Regions from separate parts of the Paenibacillus sp. S33 genome, predicted to be linked through region 1. Evidence: predicted binding sites of a transcription regulator. Region 1 holds the regulator's gene; each other region holds the start of a gene.

What was found. Region 1 encodes Rex, which represses fermentation and respiration genes when NADH is low (regulators of the CRP and FNR family bind a similar motif). Its sites were predicted from a motif close to TTGTGAAATATTTCACAA; they were not measured.
Region 2: a site for Rex is predicted at 1,658-1,675, ahead of ACWGXJ_RS23110 (formate/nitrite transporter family protein). Genes of this name have one in related genera too.
Region 3: a site for Rex is predicted at 1,206-1,223, ahead of lpdD (prenylated flavin chaperone LpdD). Genes of this name have one in related genera too.

The regions. Positions count from the first base shown of each region.
Region 1 covers NZ_JBSIEZ010000001.1:3,173,566-3,176,847, reverse strand. Annotated here, with positions in the region: gene dinG (ATP-dependent DNA helicase DinG) at 1-770, shown strand, start outside; gene ACWGXJ_RS14575 (redox-sensing transcriptional repressor Rex) at 815-1,468, shown strand; gene ACWGXJ_RS14570 (amidohydrolase) at 1,455-2,756, shown strand; gene ACWGXJ_RS14565 (cell wall elongation regulator TseB-like domain-containing protein) at 2,794-3,282, shown strand, end outside.
Region 2 covers NZ_JBSIEZ010000001.1:5,091,143-5,094,424, reverse strand. Annotated here, with positions in the region: gene ACWGXJ_RS23115 (FAD-dependent oxidoreductase) at 1-1,362, shown strand; gene ACWGXJ_RS23110 (formate/nitrite transporter family protein) at 1,750-2,583, shown strand; gene ACWGXJ_RS23105 (molybdopterin-containing oxidoreductase family protein) at 2,957-3,282, shown strand, end outside.
Region 3 covers NZ_JBSIEZ010000001.1:3,989,605-3,992,886, reverse strand. Annotated here, with positions in the region: gene ACWGXJ_RS18195 (S8 family serine peptidase) at 1-1,071, shown strand, start outside; gene lpdD (prenylated flavin chaperone LpdD) at 1,250-1,597, shown strand; gene ACWGXJ_RS18185 (hypothetical protein) at 1,609-2,196, opposite strand; gene ACWGXJ_RS18180 (DUF4190 domain-containing protein) at 2,420-2,791, shown strand; gene ACWGXJ_RS18175 (hypothetical protein) at 2,885-3,088, shown strand; gene ACWGXJ_RS18170 (RNA polymerase sigma factor) at 3,179-3,282, shown strand, end outside.

The DNA.
Region 1 (3,282 bases):
AGTCGTTTCAGTACATGATCGATCAGCTCGGCTTGCAGGAAGCCGCAGATCAAGAGCGGCTGATGACTTCGCAGCTCCCGTCACCGTTTAATTACAGGGATCAGGTGTTGCTGGTCATTCCACGGGATTTCCCAAGCGTGAAGGGCAGTGTAGGAGATGCACACTTTGTAGATATGCTCGTTAGCTCTCTAGGAGCGACTGCTCAGGCGACGCGGGGGAGAATGCTCGTTCTGTTTACTTCCTATCGGATGCTCCGGCAAGTGTATGAGCCGCTCAAAGAGGCCTTAGCATCCAGCGAAATTACTGTGCTGGGACAAGGAGTGGACAGTGGGAGTCGCAGCAAGCTAACCCGCCGTTTTCAGGAAGCCAAAGCTTCTGTATTGCTGGGAACCAGCAGCTTCTGGGAAGGCGTCGATATTCCGGGGAAGGCTCTGACTTGTCTAGCCATTGTTCGCTTGCCATTTCAACCGCCGAATCACCCGTTGCTGGAGGCAAAAAGCGAGCTGCTCCAGCAGCAGAAGAAGAATCCATTTATGAAGCTGTCTGTACCACAAGCGGTCATTCGCTTTAAACAGGGATTTGGTCGGTTGGTTCGTACAGCGAGCGACCACGGGGTCGTTATCGTTTACGATACACGTGTGATCGAATCCTATTACGGAAAGCACTTTTTGTACTCGTTACCGGGACCAAAAATGGAGCATATGCCATCGGAGCAAATGGTGCCCCGCATCGCCGAATGGCTCCAATCCGCCCCGGAGACCGAGGCATAACGGACGGACACTAAGTATGTTCGTTACAATTAGGGGGAGCAAGTATGAAATCAGATAAAATTTCAGAGGCTGTCGTACGGAGGTTACCCGTATATTTACGTTATCTGAATGCACTTCACAAACGGGAGGTGGCTACGGTCTCTTCTCAAGAGTTGGGACAGAGGCTAGATTTGAACCCGGCCCAAATCCGTAAAGATCTCGCCTATTTTGGAGATTTTGGTCGGAAGGGTATCGGTTATGATGTTTCTTATCTAATTGAGAAAATACGCCATATCCTGAAAATCGATCAGCAAATTAATGTAGTATTGGTCGGAGCGGGTAATCTGGGGCAAGCCCTTTCGAATTATAACGCTTATTTAAAAGACAATATGAAGATTGTAGCGGTATTTGATGCGTTTCCGGATAAGGTAGGGACCAAGATCAATACATTGGTCGTGCAACCGATGGATGAACTGGAAGCGACTGTGAGAGAAAAAAACATTCGAATCGGGATTATTACCGTACCTGATTTTGAAGCACAGCACGTGGCTGACAGGCTTATTGAGAGCGGAATTGGAGCGATCCTGAACTTTGCACCGACTACTCTCAAGGCACCGGCCAACATTCGGATTCATGCCACAGACTTTACAACTGATTTGCTTAGCCTCGCTTATTATTTGGAGGACGGAAAGGAAGAAACACAATATGACAGTGAATAAATGGATGATTAAAAACGGCTCTTTTGCCGTAAATGGACCAGAAGCTGGGGTAATCCATGGTTTTATGATTGTGGAAGATAGCCGCATTACTTACATTGGCGAGACTTTGCCTTCCGGTGAGGAAGAGACGGAAGCGATCGATGGTAAGGGGCTTTTGTTTTTACCTGGTCTGATTAATACTCATGGTCATGCGGCGATGTCTCTGCTGCGTGGGCATGGAGATGACTTGGCACTTCAAGTATGGCTTCAGGAAAAAATGTGGCCTATGGAAGCCAAGTTTACATCTACGGACGTGTACTGGGGTACGTCGTTGTCTGTGCTGGAAATGCTGAAAGGTGGTACAACGACCTTCCTGGACATGTACGATCATATGGATGAGGTGGCTCGTGTAGCTGAAGAGTCAGGTATTCGTGCAAGTCTGATGCGTGGAGCAATTGGACTATGTTCGGAGGAAGAACAGCGAATCAAGCTGGCTGAGGCCGTGACTTTTGCGCGTAACTGGCATGGTAAAGCAGACGGGCGTATTACAACGATGATGTCACCGCATGCGCCATACACCTGTCCACCTGCGTTTATTGAAAAATTCGTACAAGCTGCGCATGATCTGGATTTGCCGCTGCATACGCACATGTCTGAGACGATCGCCGAAGTGGAGCAAAACGTACGAGACTACGGTTTGCGTCCAGTTGCACACTTGGATAAGCTTGGCTTTTTCTCCCGTCCCTCGCTTGTTGCCCATGGCGTTCATTTGAACGACGAAGAAATAGCTTTACTGGCTGAACGTGGTGTAGCGGTTTCGCACAACCCAGGTAGCAACTTGAAGCTGGCAAGTGGTGTGGCAAGAGTGCCTGAATTGCTGCGTGCAGGGGTTACCGTTTCTCTCGGAACGGATGGTCCTGCCAGTAATAATAATCTGGATATGTTCGAGGAAATGCGTCTGGCAGCACTTATTCACAAGGGTGTATCTGGTGACCCTACGGCAGTTCCTGCAAGTGAAGCGCTGCGTCTGGCAACAGAATACGGTGCAAAGTCAATTGGTTTAAAAGAAGTAGGAGCGTTGGCAGCAGGCAACAAGGCTGACTTTATCGCGCTGGATCTGAATCAGGCACATTTCTTGCCGCGTACAGATCTTATTTCCCATGCGGTATACTCAGCAAGCGCCAAAGACGTGGTTCACGTATGGGTAGACGGTCGTCAAGTTGTGAAAAACGGCGAATGCCTGACTATGGACGAGGAACGCATCAAACATGAGGCACAAGCCGCCTTTGAAGGGCTGCTGTCGCGCTAATTCAGGTGTCACATCCCCTTAGAGAGGAAGCACGGGTTTGAAAAATAAGAAAAAGTGGATAGCGGTCGCCATTTTGGCCGTAATACTGATCCTGGTCAGCATTTTCTGGTATTATTCCTATGTTACTCAAGACCAGGTGGCTGAGAAAAATGCCGCTATCATTAAGGCCAAGCAATCAGGTGGTCTGGTTAGCACGACTCAAACATGGAAGTCTGTGTGGGATCAGGTATATTGGGTGGTTCAAGGGAAAAATGCACAGAATGAAAATATAATGGTGTGGGTTCCTTTTCAAAAAGTGGAAGGACAACCTAACGTACCTGCCGCAGATAATAGCGGTGTTCACACCGAACTGCTGAAGAATGGAGTCGATGAGCAAAAAATGACGGCAATAATTCAGCAGCAGCTTCCAGGTGCAAAAATTGTAAGGCTTCAGCCGAGTGTGTTCAATGGCGAATATGTGTGGCAGTTGTTTTACGATGATGGAAGTCATCATTACTACACCTTTTATCGTTTCTCAGATGGGGTA
Region 2 (3,282 bases), 1.9 Mb from region 1:
ATGAAAGTAGCAGTTATCGGATGTACACACGCAGGCACGGCAGCTATCGTCAACACAGCTAAATGTTATCCAGATGCAGAAATTACCGTTTACGAGCGTAATGATAATATTTCATTTTTATCTTGTGGTATTGCCCTGTATGTAGGTGGTGTCGTTAAAGATCCACACGGCCTGTTTTATTCGTCTCCAGATCAACTGTCTGACTTGGGTGTAGTGACCAAGATGCTTCACGAGGTAACGAGTGTGGATACGGCAGGCAAGACGCTGCATGCACGTAATCTCCAAACAGGTGAAGAATTTACAGACACATTTGATAAATTGATTGTGACCACAGGATCATGGCCCATTATTCCAAAGCTGGAGGGCATTGAACTTGATCATATTTTGCTCTGTAAAAACTATAATCATTCCAATGATATCATTGAGAAAGCCCAGCACGTACAGAACATTACAGTCGTCGGGGCTGGATACATTGGTGTTGAACTGGTAGAAGCTTTCCAAATGAACGGTAAAAACGTAACGCTGATCGACAGTGCTGATCGTATATTGAATAAGTATTTGGACCATGAGTATACAGACCGGATTGAAAGTTCCCTGAAGGAACATGGCATTAAGCTGGTACTTGGCGAAACGGTGAGTCGTTTTGAGGGTACGAACGGTAAGGTGAGTAAAGTCGTGACCTCTAAAGGAGAATATGAAACAGAGCTTGTTATTCTCTGCATCGGTTTCCGACCTCAAACGGATCTGCTCAAAGGTCAGGTAGATATGTTGCCTAACGGTGCGATCATTGTGGATAACTATATGCAAAGTAGCTGCCCGGACGTGTTTGCAGCAGGTGATAGTTGTGCAATCCGCTATAATCCGACAGGTAAAACGGCTTATATCCCTTTGGCAACCAACGCAGTTCGTATGGGTACGCTGGTAGCACGTAATCTGGTACAACCAACGATTGCCTACATGGGAACCCAAGGAACTTCGGGTATCAAAATTTACGAAGACAATATCGCAGGAACAGGCTTGACGGAAGCGGCGGCAACGGACGAAGGCATGACTGTAGAAGCTGTAACCATTGAGGACAGCTACCGGCCTGAATTTATGCCAACCTCCGAAAAGGTATTACTGAAAGTGGTATATGAGCAGGAGACACGAAGAATTTTGGGGGCTCAAATTATGTCGAAGGTGGATTTGACGCAATCCATTAACACACTATCCGTAGCCATTCAAAATCATATGACCATTGACCAGTTGGCCTTTGTCGATTTCTTCTTCCAGCCGCATTATAACAAGCCTTGGAATTTCCTGAATGCAGCAGGCTTGCAAGCATTGCCTACAATATCCGAACGGAACCCAGTTACTGTATAATTAGATTTGTCTGTGACATTGTTCATAAGTTTGTCAACAATCTGAGACGTACGGACGAATCCTTATAGTACAATATAGAGTAGCATAAGGATTAGGGGGTAAGTAGCTTATGGATTTGTTTTATATCCTTTTTCTTGTAGTCGTGGCCCTGGTAGGCCTCGGTGGAGTTATTTGGTTCTTGAGAGCAGTTGAAAAGGAAGAATACAACTAAATGTAAAGCGCGTAGTAGCGCAGTAGATGTAATAATACAGAAAGACAGTCCTTTTTCCAAGGGCTGTTTTTTTTATAGTTGAGAAAGTGATTTTTTTCACAAACATAATCACTGATTTTAAATAAAATATGAAAGAAGAATATTTTAGTAAAAAGATATTAAAGGAGCGGGGACATATGGCGAGCTATAAACCGGGGCAAATTGCTGAAAAGACGGTGGAAACAGGAGTGGCCAAGGCGAACAACCCGTGGACTGTGGCGGTGGTACTGGGATTTTTGGCAGGTGCATTTATTGCACTCGGTTTTTTGCTGGATATACGTGTTATTGCAAGTGCGCCTAAAGAATGGGGAAGCATTGCCACCTTTATTGGAGCTGCGGTGTTCCCCGTAGGTCTGGTATTAGTTTTGATCGCCGGCGGAGAATTGCTGACCGGCAATATGATGGCGGTCCCTTTGGCGAGATGGGCAGGACGGATTAAGACAGGAGCCTTGCTTCGTAACTTGGCGATTATTACGCTCAGTAATTTTGCAGGTGCGTTATTCGTTGCATTTTTCTTTGGGCATGTGCTGGGTTTGACAGAAACGGGCCCTTATCTGGACAAAGTGGTGGATATGGCAGGACATAAGCTACATGAAAGCTTTTTGCAGTCTTTTATATCGGGTATAGGATGTAACTGGCTCGTAGCACTGGCTGTATGGCTGGCATATAGCACAGACTCTATCGGTGGCAAAATTATGGGCATTTGGTTTCCAACAATGGCCTTTGTCGCTATTGGATTTCAGCACGTTGTTGCCAATATGTTTCTCATTCCGGCGGCTATTTTTGCAGGCCACTTTTCGTGGGCAGATTATGTTATGAACTTCATTCCGGTCTGGCTGGGAAATTTGGTAGGAGGTAGCCTGTTTGTGGCTGGAGCCTACTGGTTGGCCTATTTGAAAAAGCCTCAAACCAACGCACATCCAGTGAATGAATCTCCAACTACTTCTTCGGTTGCACATCAAATCCGTTGAGTGATCCTGCTTAATTACGGTACTTTAAACAGCAATGAACAAAGCAAATCCGCCATGACAGGCCCGGGGGAACGAAACCTGTCATGGCGGATTTTTTTGGGAGTGGTCCATGATTTGGCATGGAGGATGAGTGTGCTCTCGTCCCATAATGCCTTGATCTCTTTTACCCTCGGTAAGATGTGATGAAACAGGATGTTGAAAAAAAATTATGATTCTAAAAAAATCCGTTTTGCTCTATGCAGCAGACGGATTTTTTTAATATTTTGGAGAGCGGCTGTGTGGGAAAATCCTTCTCTTGCCATAGGCCAAAGCTGTGGATATGATAAGATCAGTGTAATTTTTGGAAACGGTAACGGAAAGGAGCATCAACACTATGGATCATCGCAATAGCGCGCCTCCTGAGGCCACGCTTCAACAAGACTTACAAAGGGGACAGCGGATGACGGAGCAGCAGGACGGAATTTTTCCGGCTGTATGCCCGTTAGATTGCCCGGATACGTGTGGGCTCCTGCTTCACAAGGAAAGTGGAAAGATAGTCAAGGTGACTGGGAACCCGGATCATCCTATTACCAAAGGGGCTATTTGTAACAAAGTTCGCAATATGACGGAGCGGGTATATGATCCTGATCGGGTGCTCTATCCGTTGAAACGTATAGGCCCCAAAGGAGAAGGGAAATTTGAACGTATTAGCTGGGAGGA
Region 3 (3,282 bases), 820 kb from region 1:
TCGATTACCGTAACAGGAACTTCCCCGGCAGAAGGAGCCGATATTCAGCTCTTTAACGGTAAGGAGCTGGCTGGCACAACGAAAGTGAAGGATCGTCAGTTCAGTTTGTCGGTTGATCTTCAGCCAGGTGCTAATCCGCTAAGTGTTCAAGCAGCGGTATACGGCAAATTAACGGATCGTTCCGAAACGGTAGTTGTGACGCTCGATCAGACTAAACCGGGTCTGATCCTGACTTCTCCTGATGAAGGAGTCCGTACGAACGCAGGTGTAGTTAGTGTTGTTGGTACCGTGTACGACGAGTTCCTCACCGAATTGTCGATTAACGGTGAGCCCGCTGAATTTGGAAGTGATGGCAGCTTTAACAAGCGATTGCTTATCAACGAAGGCGAAAATCAAATTACGGTGACGGCCAAGGATCTTGCCGAAAACGAAACAACCGTTACGCGCTCGGTGTATGTCGATACAGCTCTGCCGAAGCTTGAAAACATTAGCCCTGCGGAGGATGTGCGTATTACTCCAGGGCAGCCGGTACGAGTATCCTTTGACAGTGCATCCGGTTTGGAGGCATCCTTCCATGTGGAGCTGCCTTTCAACCTGTCCACTTTGGGCCGCAACGATATTCCAATAAATGAAACTTCGTCAGGCCACTATGAAGGTACTTATTTCACTTCATCTTCTCTGAATCTGGAAGGCGGAGTCATCGTGATCCGGGTAAGGGATGCAGCGGGAAATGAAGTGGAGACGGAGGCGCCAGGAAAATTGTATGTAACCAATGGTGGAGGACAGAACCCTGATCCGAATCCACCTACATCCAATGAAAAGCCAGTAGCCATTATTCAGGCTAATGAATCAGCTAAGAAGAACAAAAATGTACAATTTAACGCCAAAGCTTCCCGTGATGTAGATGGTGAAATCGTCAGCTACAGCTGGAATTTTGGCGATGGCGATTCGGCAGTCGGTTCCAAGGTGAAGCATAAATTCACCACAGCTGGAACGTATACCGTAGAGCTAACGGTGACGGATAATGACGGCGCAAGCGGTAAGACTGTGCATACGATCACAATCCGTTAACAGCCAGTAGGAAAGGGAAGGCTTCTTTTAGAATAACAATGAAGGCCCACAGCAGCCACGGTTTATAGAGGTTGCTGTGGGCCATTTTTAATTGTCGAGCCGTTCAGGAAGCGATACAATGAATAATGCTCATAAAGTGAATCGTTTCACAATAATATTTTTAGCAGGAGAGGATTATATGATTCATTTGCAAAAAGAAAACGGACGTATCCGTCTTGTGCTGGATGCCTATTTTATGGGGGAAGATATCATTGTACTCATTTCTGGCGGTGATCAGCCGCATTTGGGAACGATTACAGCAGGGGCCAGGCTCGAGCCGATTCAAACTGTGCAATTACAAAACCATAAGGAATTTTATATTACCGAAGAAATTGCAGTTCGCTTGCGAAAAGAGTTTGCGGGCAATTTTGCCATTTGCTGCGGGGCACATTTGGATCATGCAACCAAGGACGAAATCCGAGTGCTGACAGATATGGCTATACAACTGGGAAAAGAGCTCATTGGAGAACTCAAGCAAGCACGCTAGTAGCAACCTTTTTAAGTGAACTCCTGAAAGAGCAGATTGCGATAGGGATACTTGCTAAAGGGATACTTAAAAAGCAAGGCAAAGCCATCATCCTCAATTTGTACGGATTTCAGCGTAGAGGATGGAATTAAACTACGGATCATGACATGAACTGCACGCTGGTCTTGTCTGTTGATTGCTTTGGCTAAGGCAGAAGCAAAACATGGATTGCGTGCCAATTCGCGATACAGTGGAAAAACGGCTTTTGCGATGGCGCGATGAACTCTCGGCTCAAACGTAAACTGCACAGTCCCCGGTGGAATCGTCGTTCCATTCGTATAATAGAGCATCGGTGGCTGAGCTAAAAAGGAAATAAAGTAGCCGATGCCATTCGTGCCTAAGCCTTGTTTGGCGGCAAATGGCGCTACTGAGCAGAGAAGGGATTTCATCCGATCCAAATTGCCCTGAACGACAGCTCGTGACCATTGGACGGCAAAAGCACGTCGGGTTGCAATAGCTTTGTAAAAGGGTAGCATGGCAGCGGATATTTTCCTAAGTGTTTCTGCATTTAAACGTTTGTGAGGCGAGCCCTTTCTGCGGGATGTTGCACGATATAACATAGCTCCGACCTCCTTGGCAGGATGCTCTCATGGAGCGCAATTGATCTGTAACAGGTAAAATACTGTATGCCCGGTTACCTCAAAAAGTGCTAATATCGCTAGGTTTCTTCTTTTTAACGTTCTAATTTAAAAAATTGAAATAAGTACTGTCCTGATTTGTAAGATTGTGGTACCCTAGAACTTATATAATTGCTATTTTACTTATTGGAGTTGAATTTAACGGATGAGTGATTTGTACAAGGAGCCTCGGTCTTCCGATCCTTTTCAGGAGACGAACGATTATAACGCCCCATTTAACCCGCCCCCAGTAGTTCCACCTACAAATAGTAAAGCTGTTGCCTCGATGGTGCTCGGGATTTTATCTGTGGTCATTCCCTATATTGGGTTGATTATCGGAATTGTGGGTATTATTTTGTCCAGTCTTTCCCTGAAGGAAATTAACCGTCATGGCGAGCAAGGCAGAGGTATGGCCATTGCTGGATTGGTATGTAGTATTATCGGTACACTGATTTATACACTGATCATCATTTTTATAGTTATTGTTTTTATTGTAGCGGCCTCCAGTGGCGATCCAGATGTTTTTTCAGACATTTAATGAATTGAAGAATGTTTGAGCCAGACAAACCATTCACGATTTGACTATTGGATGCTATGATAAAAGGAGTCCAATGAAGGAGAGTGAAGCCGTATGGCACGTACTCAAACACAAAAAGCGCTGAGCAAGGCAAAACGCGCTGGAATCTATTGTGCGGCACAGAGCCGCAAAACGAATGACCATTATGGCGAGATTTCACAGCACATACGAATGAAGCCGACCAAGCAAGAACAATTACAAAAGGTCAAGCACAAGAAGCGAATCGTTCAGAGCGACGCTTCTTTTTTTTGTCTTTAGCGAGAATTTTTTTGATTTTATAGAAGTTGTCACAATCAGGAGACAGTATTCGTTATACAGATAATGACGGACACACAAGGAGGTGATCCTATGGAACGGTTCAGCCCCGGGGCCAACGACCATACAGAACATGTAGAATCCGTCGTGGAACGCGTCAAAGCTGGCGATCAACAGGCTTATGCCACCATCATACG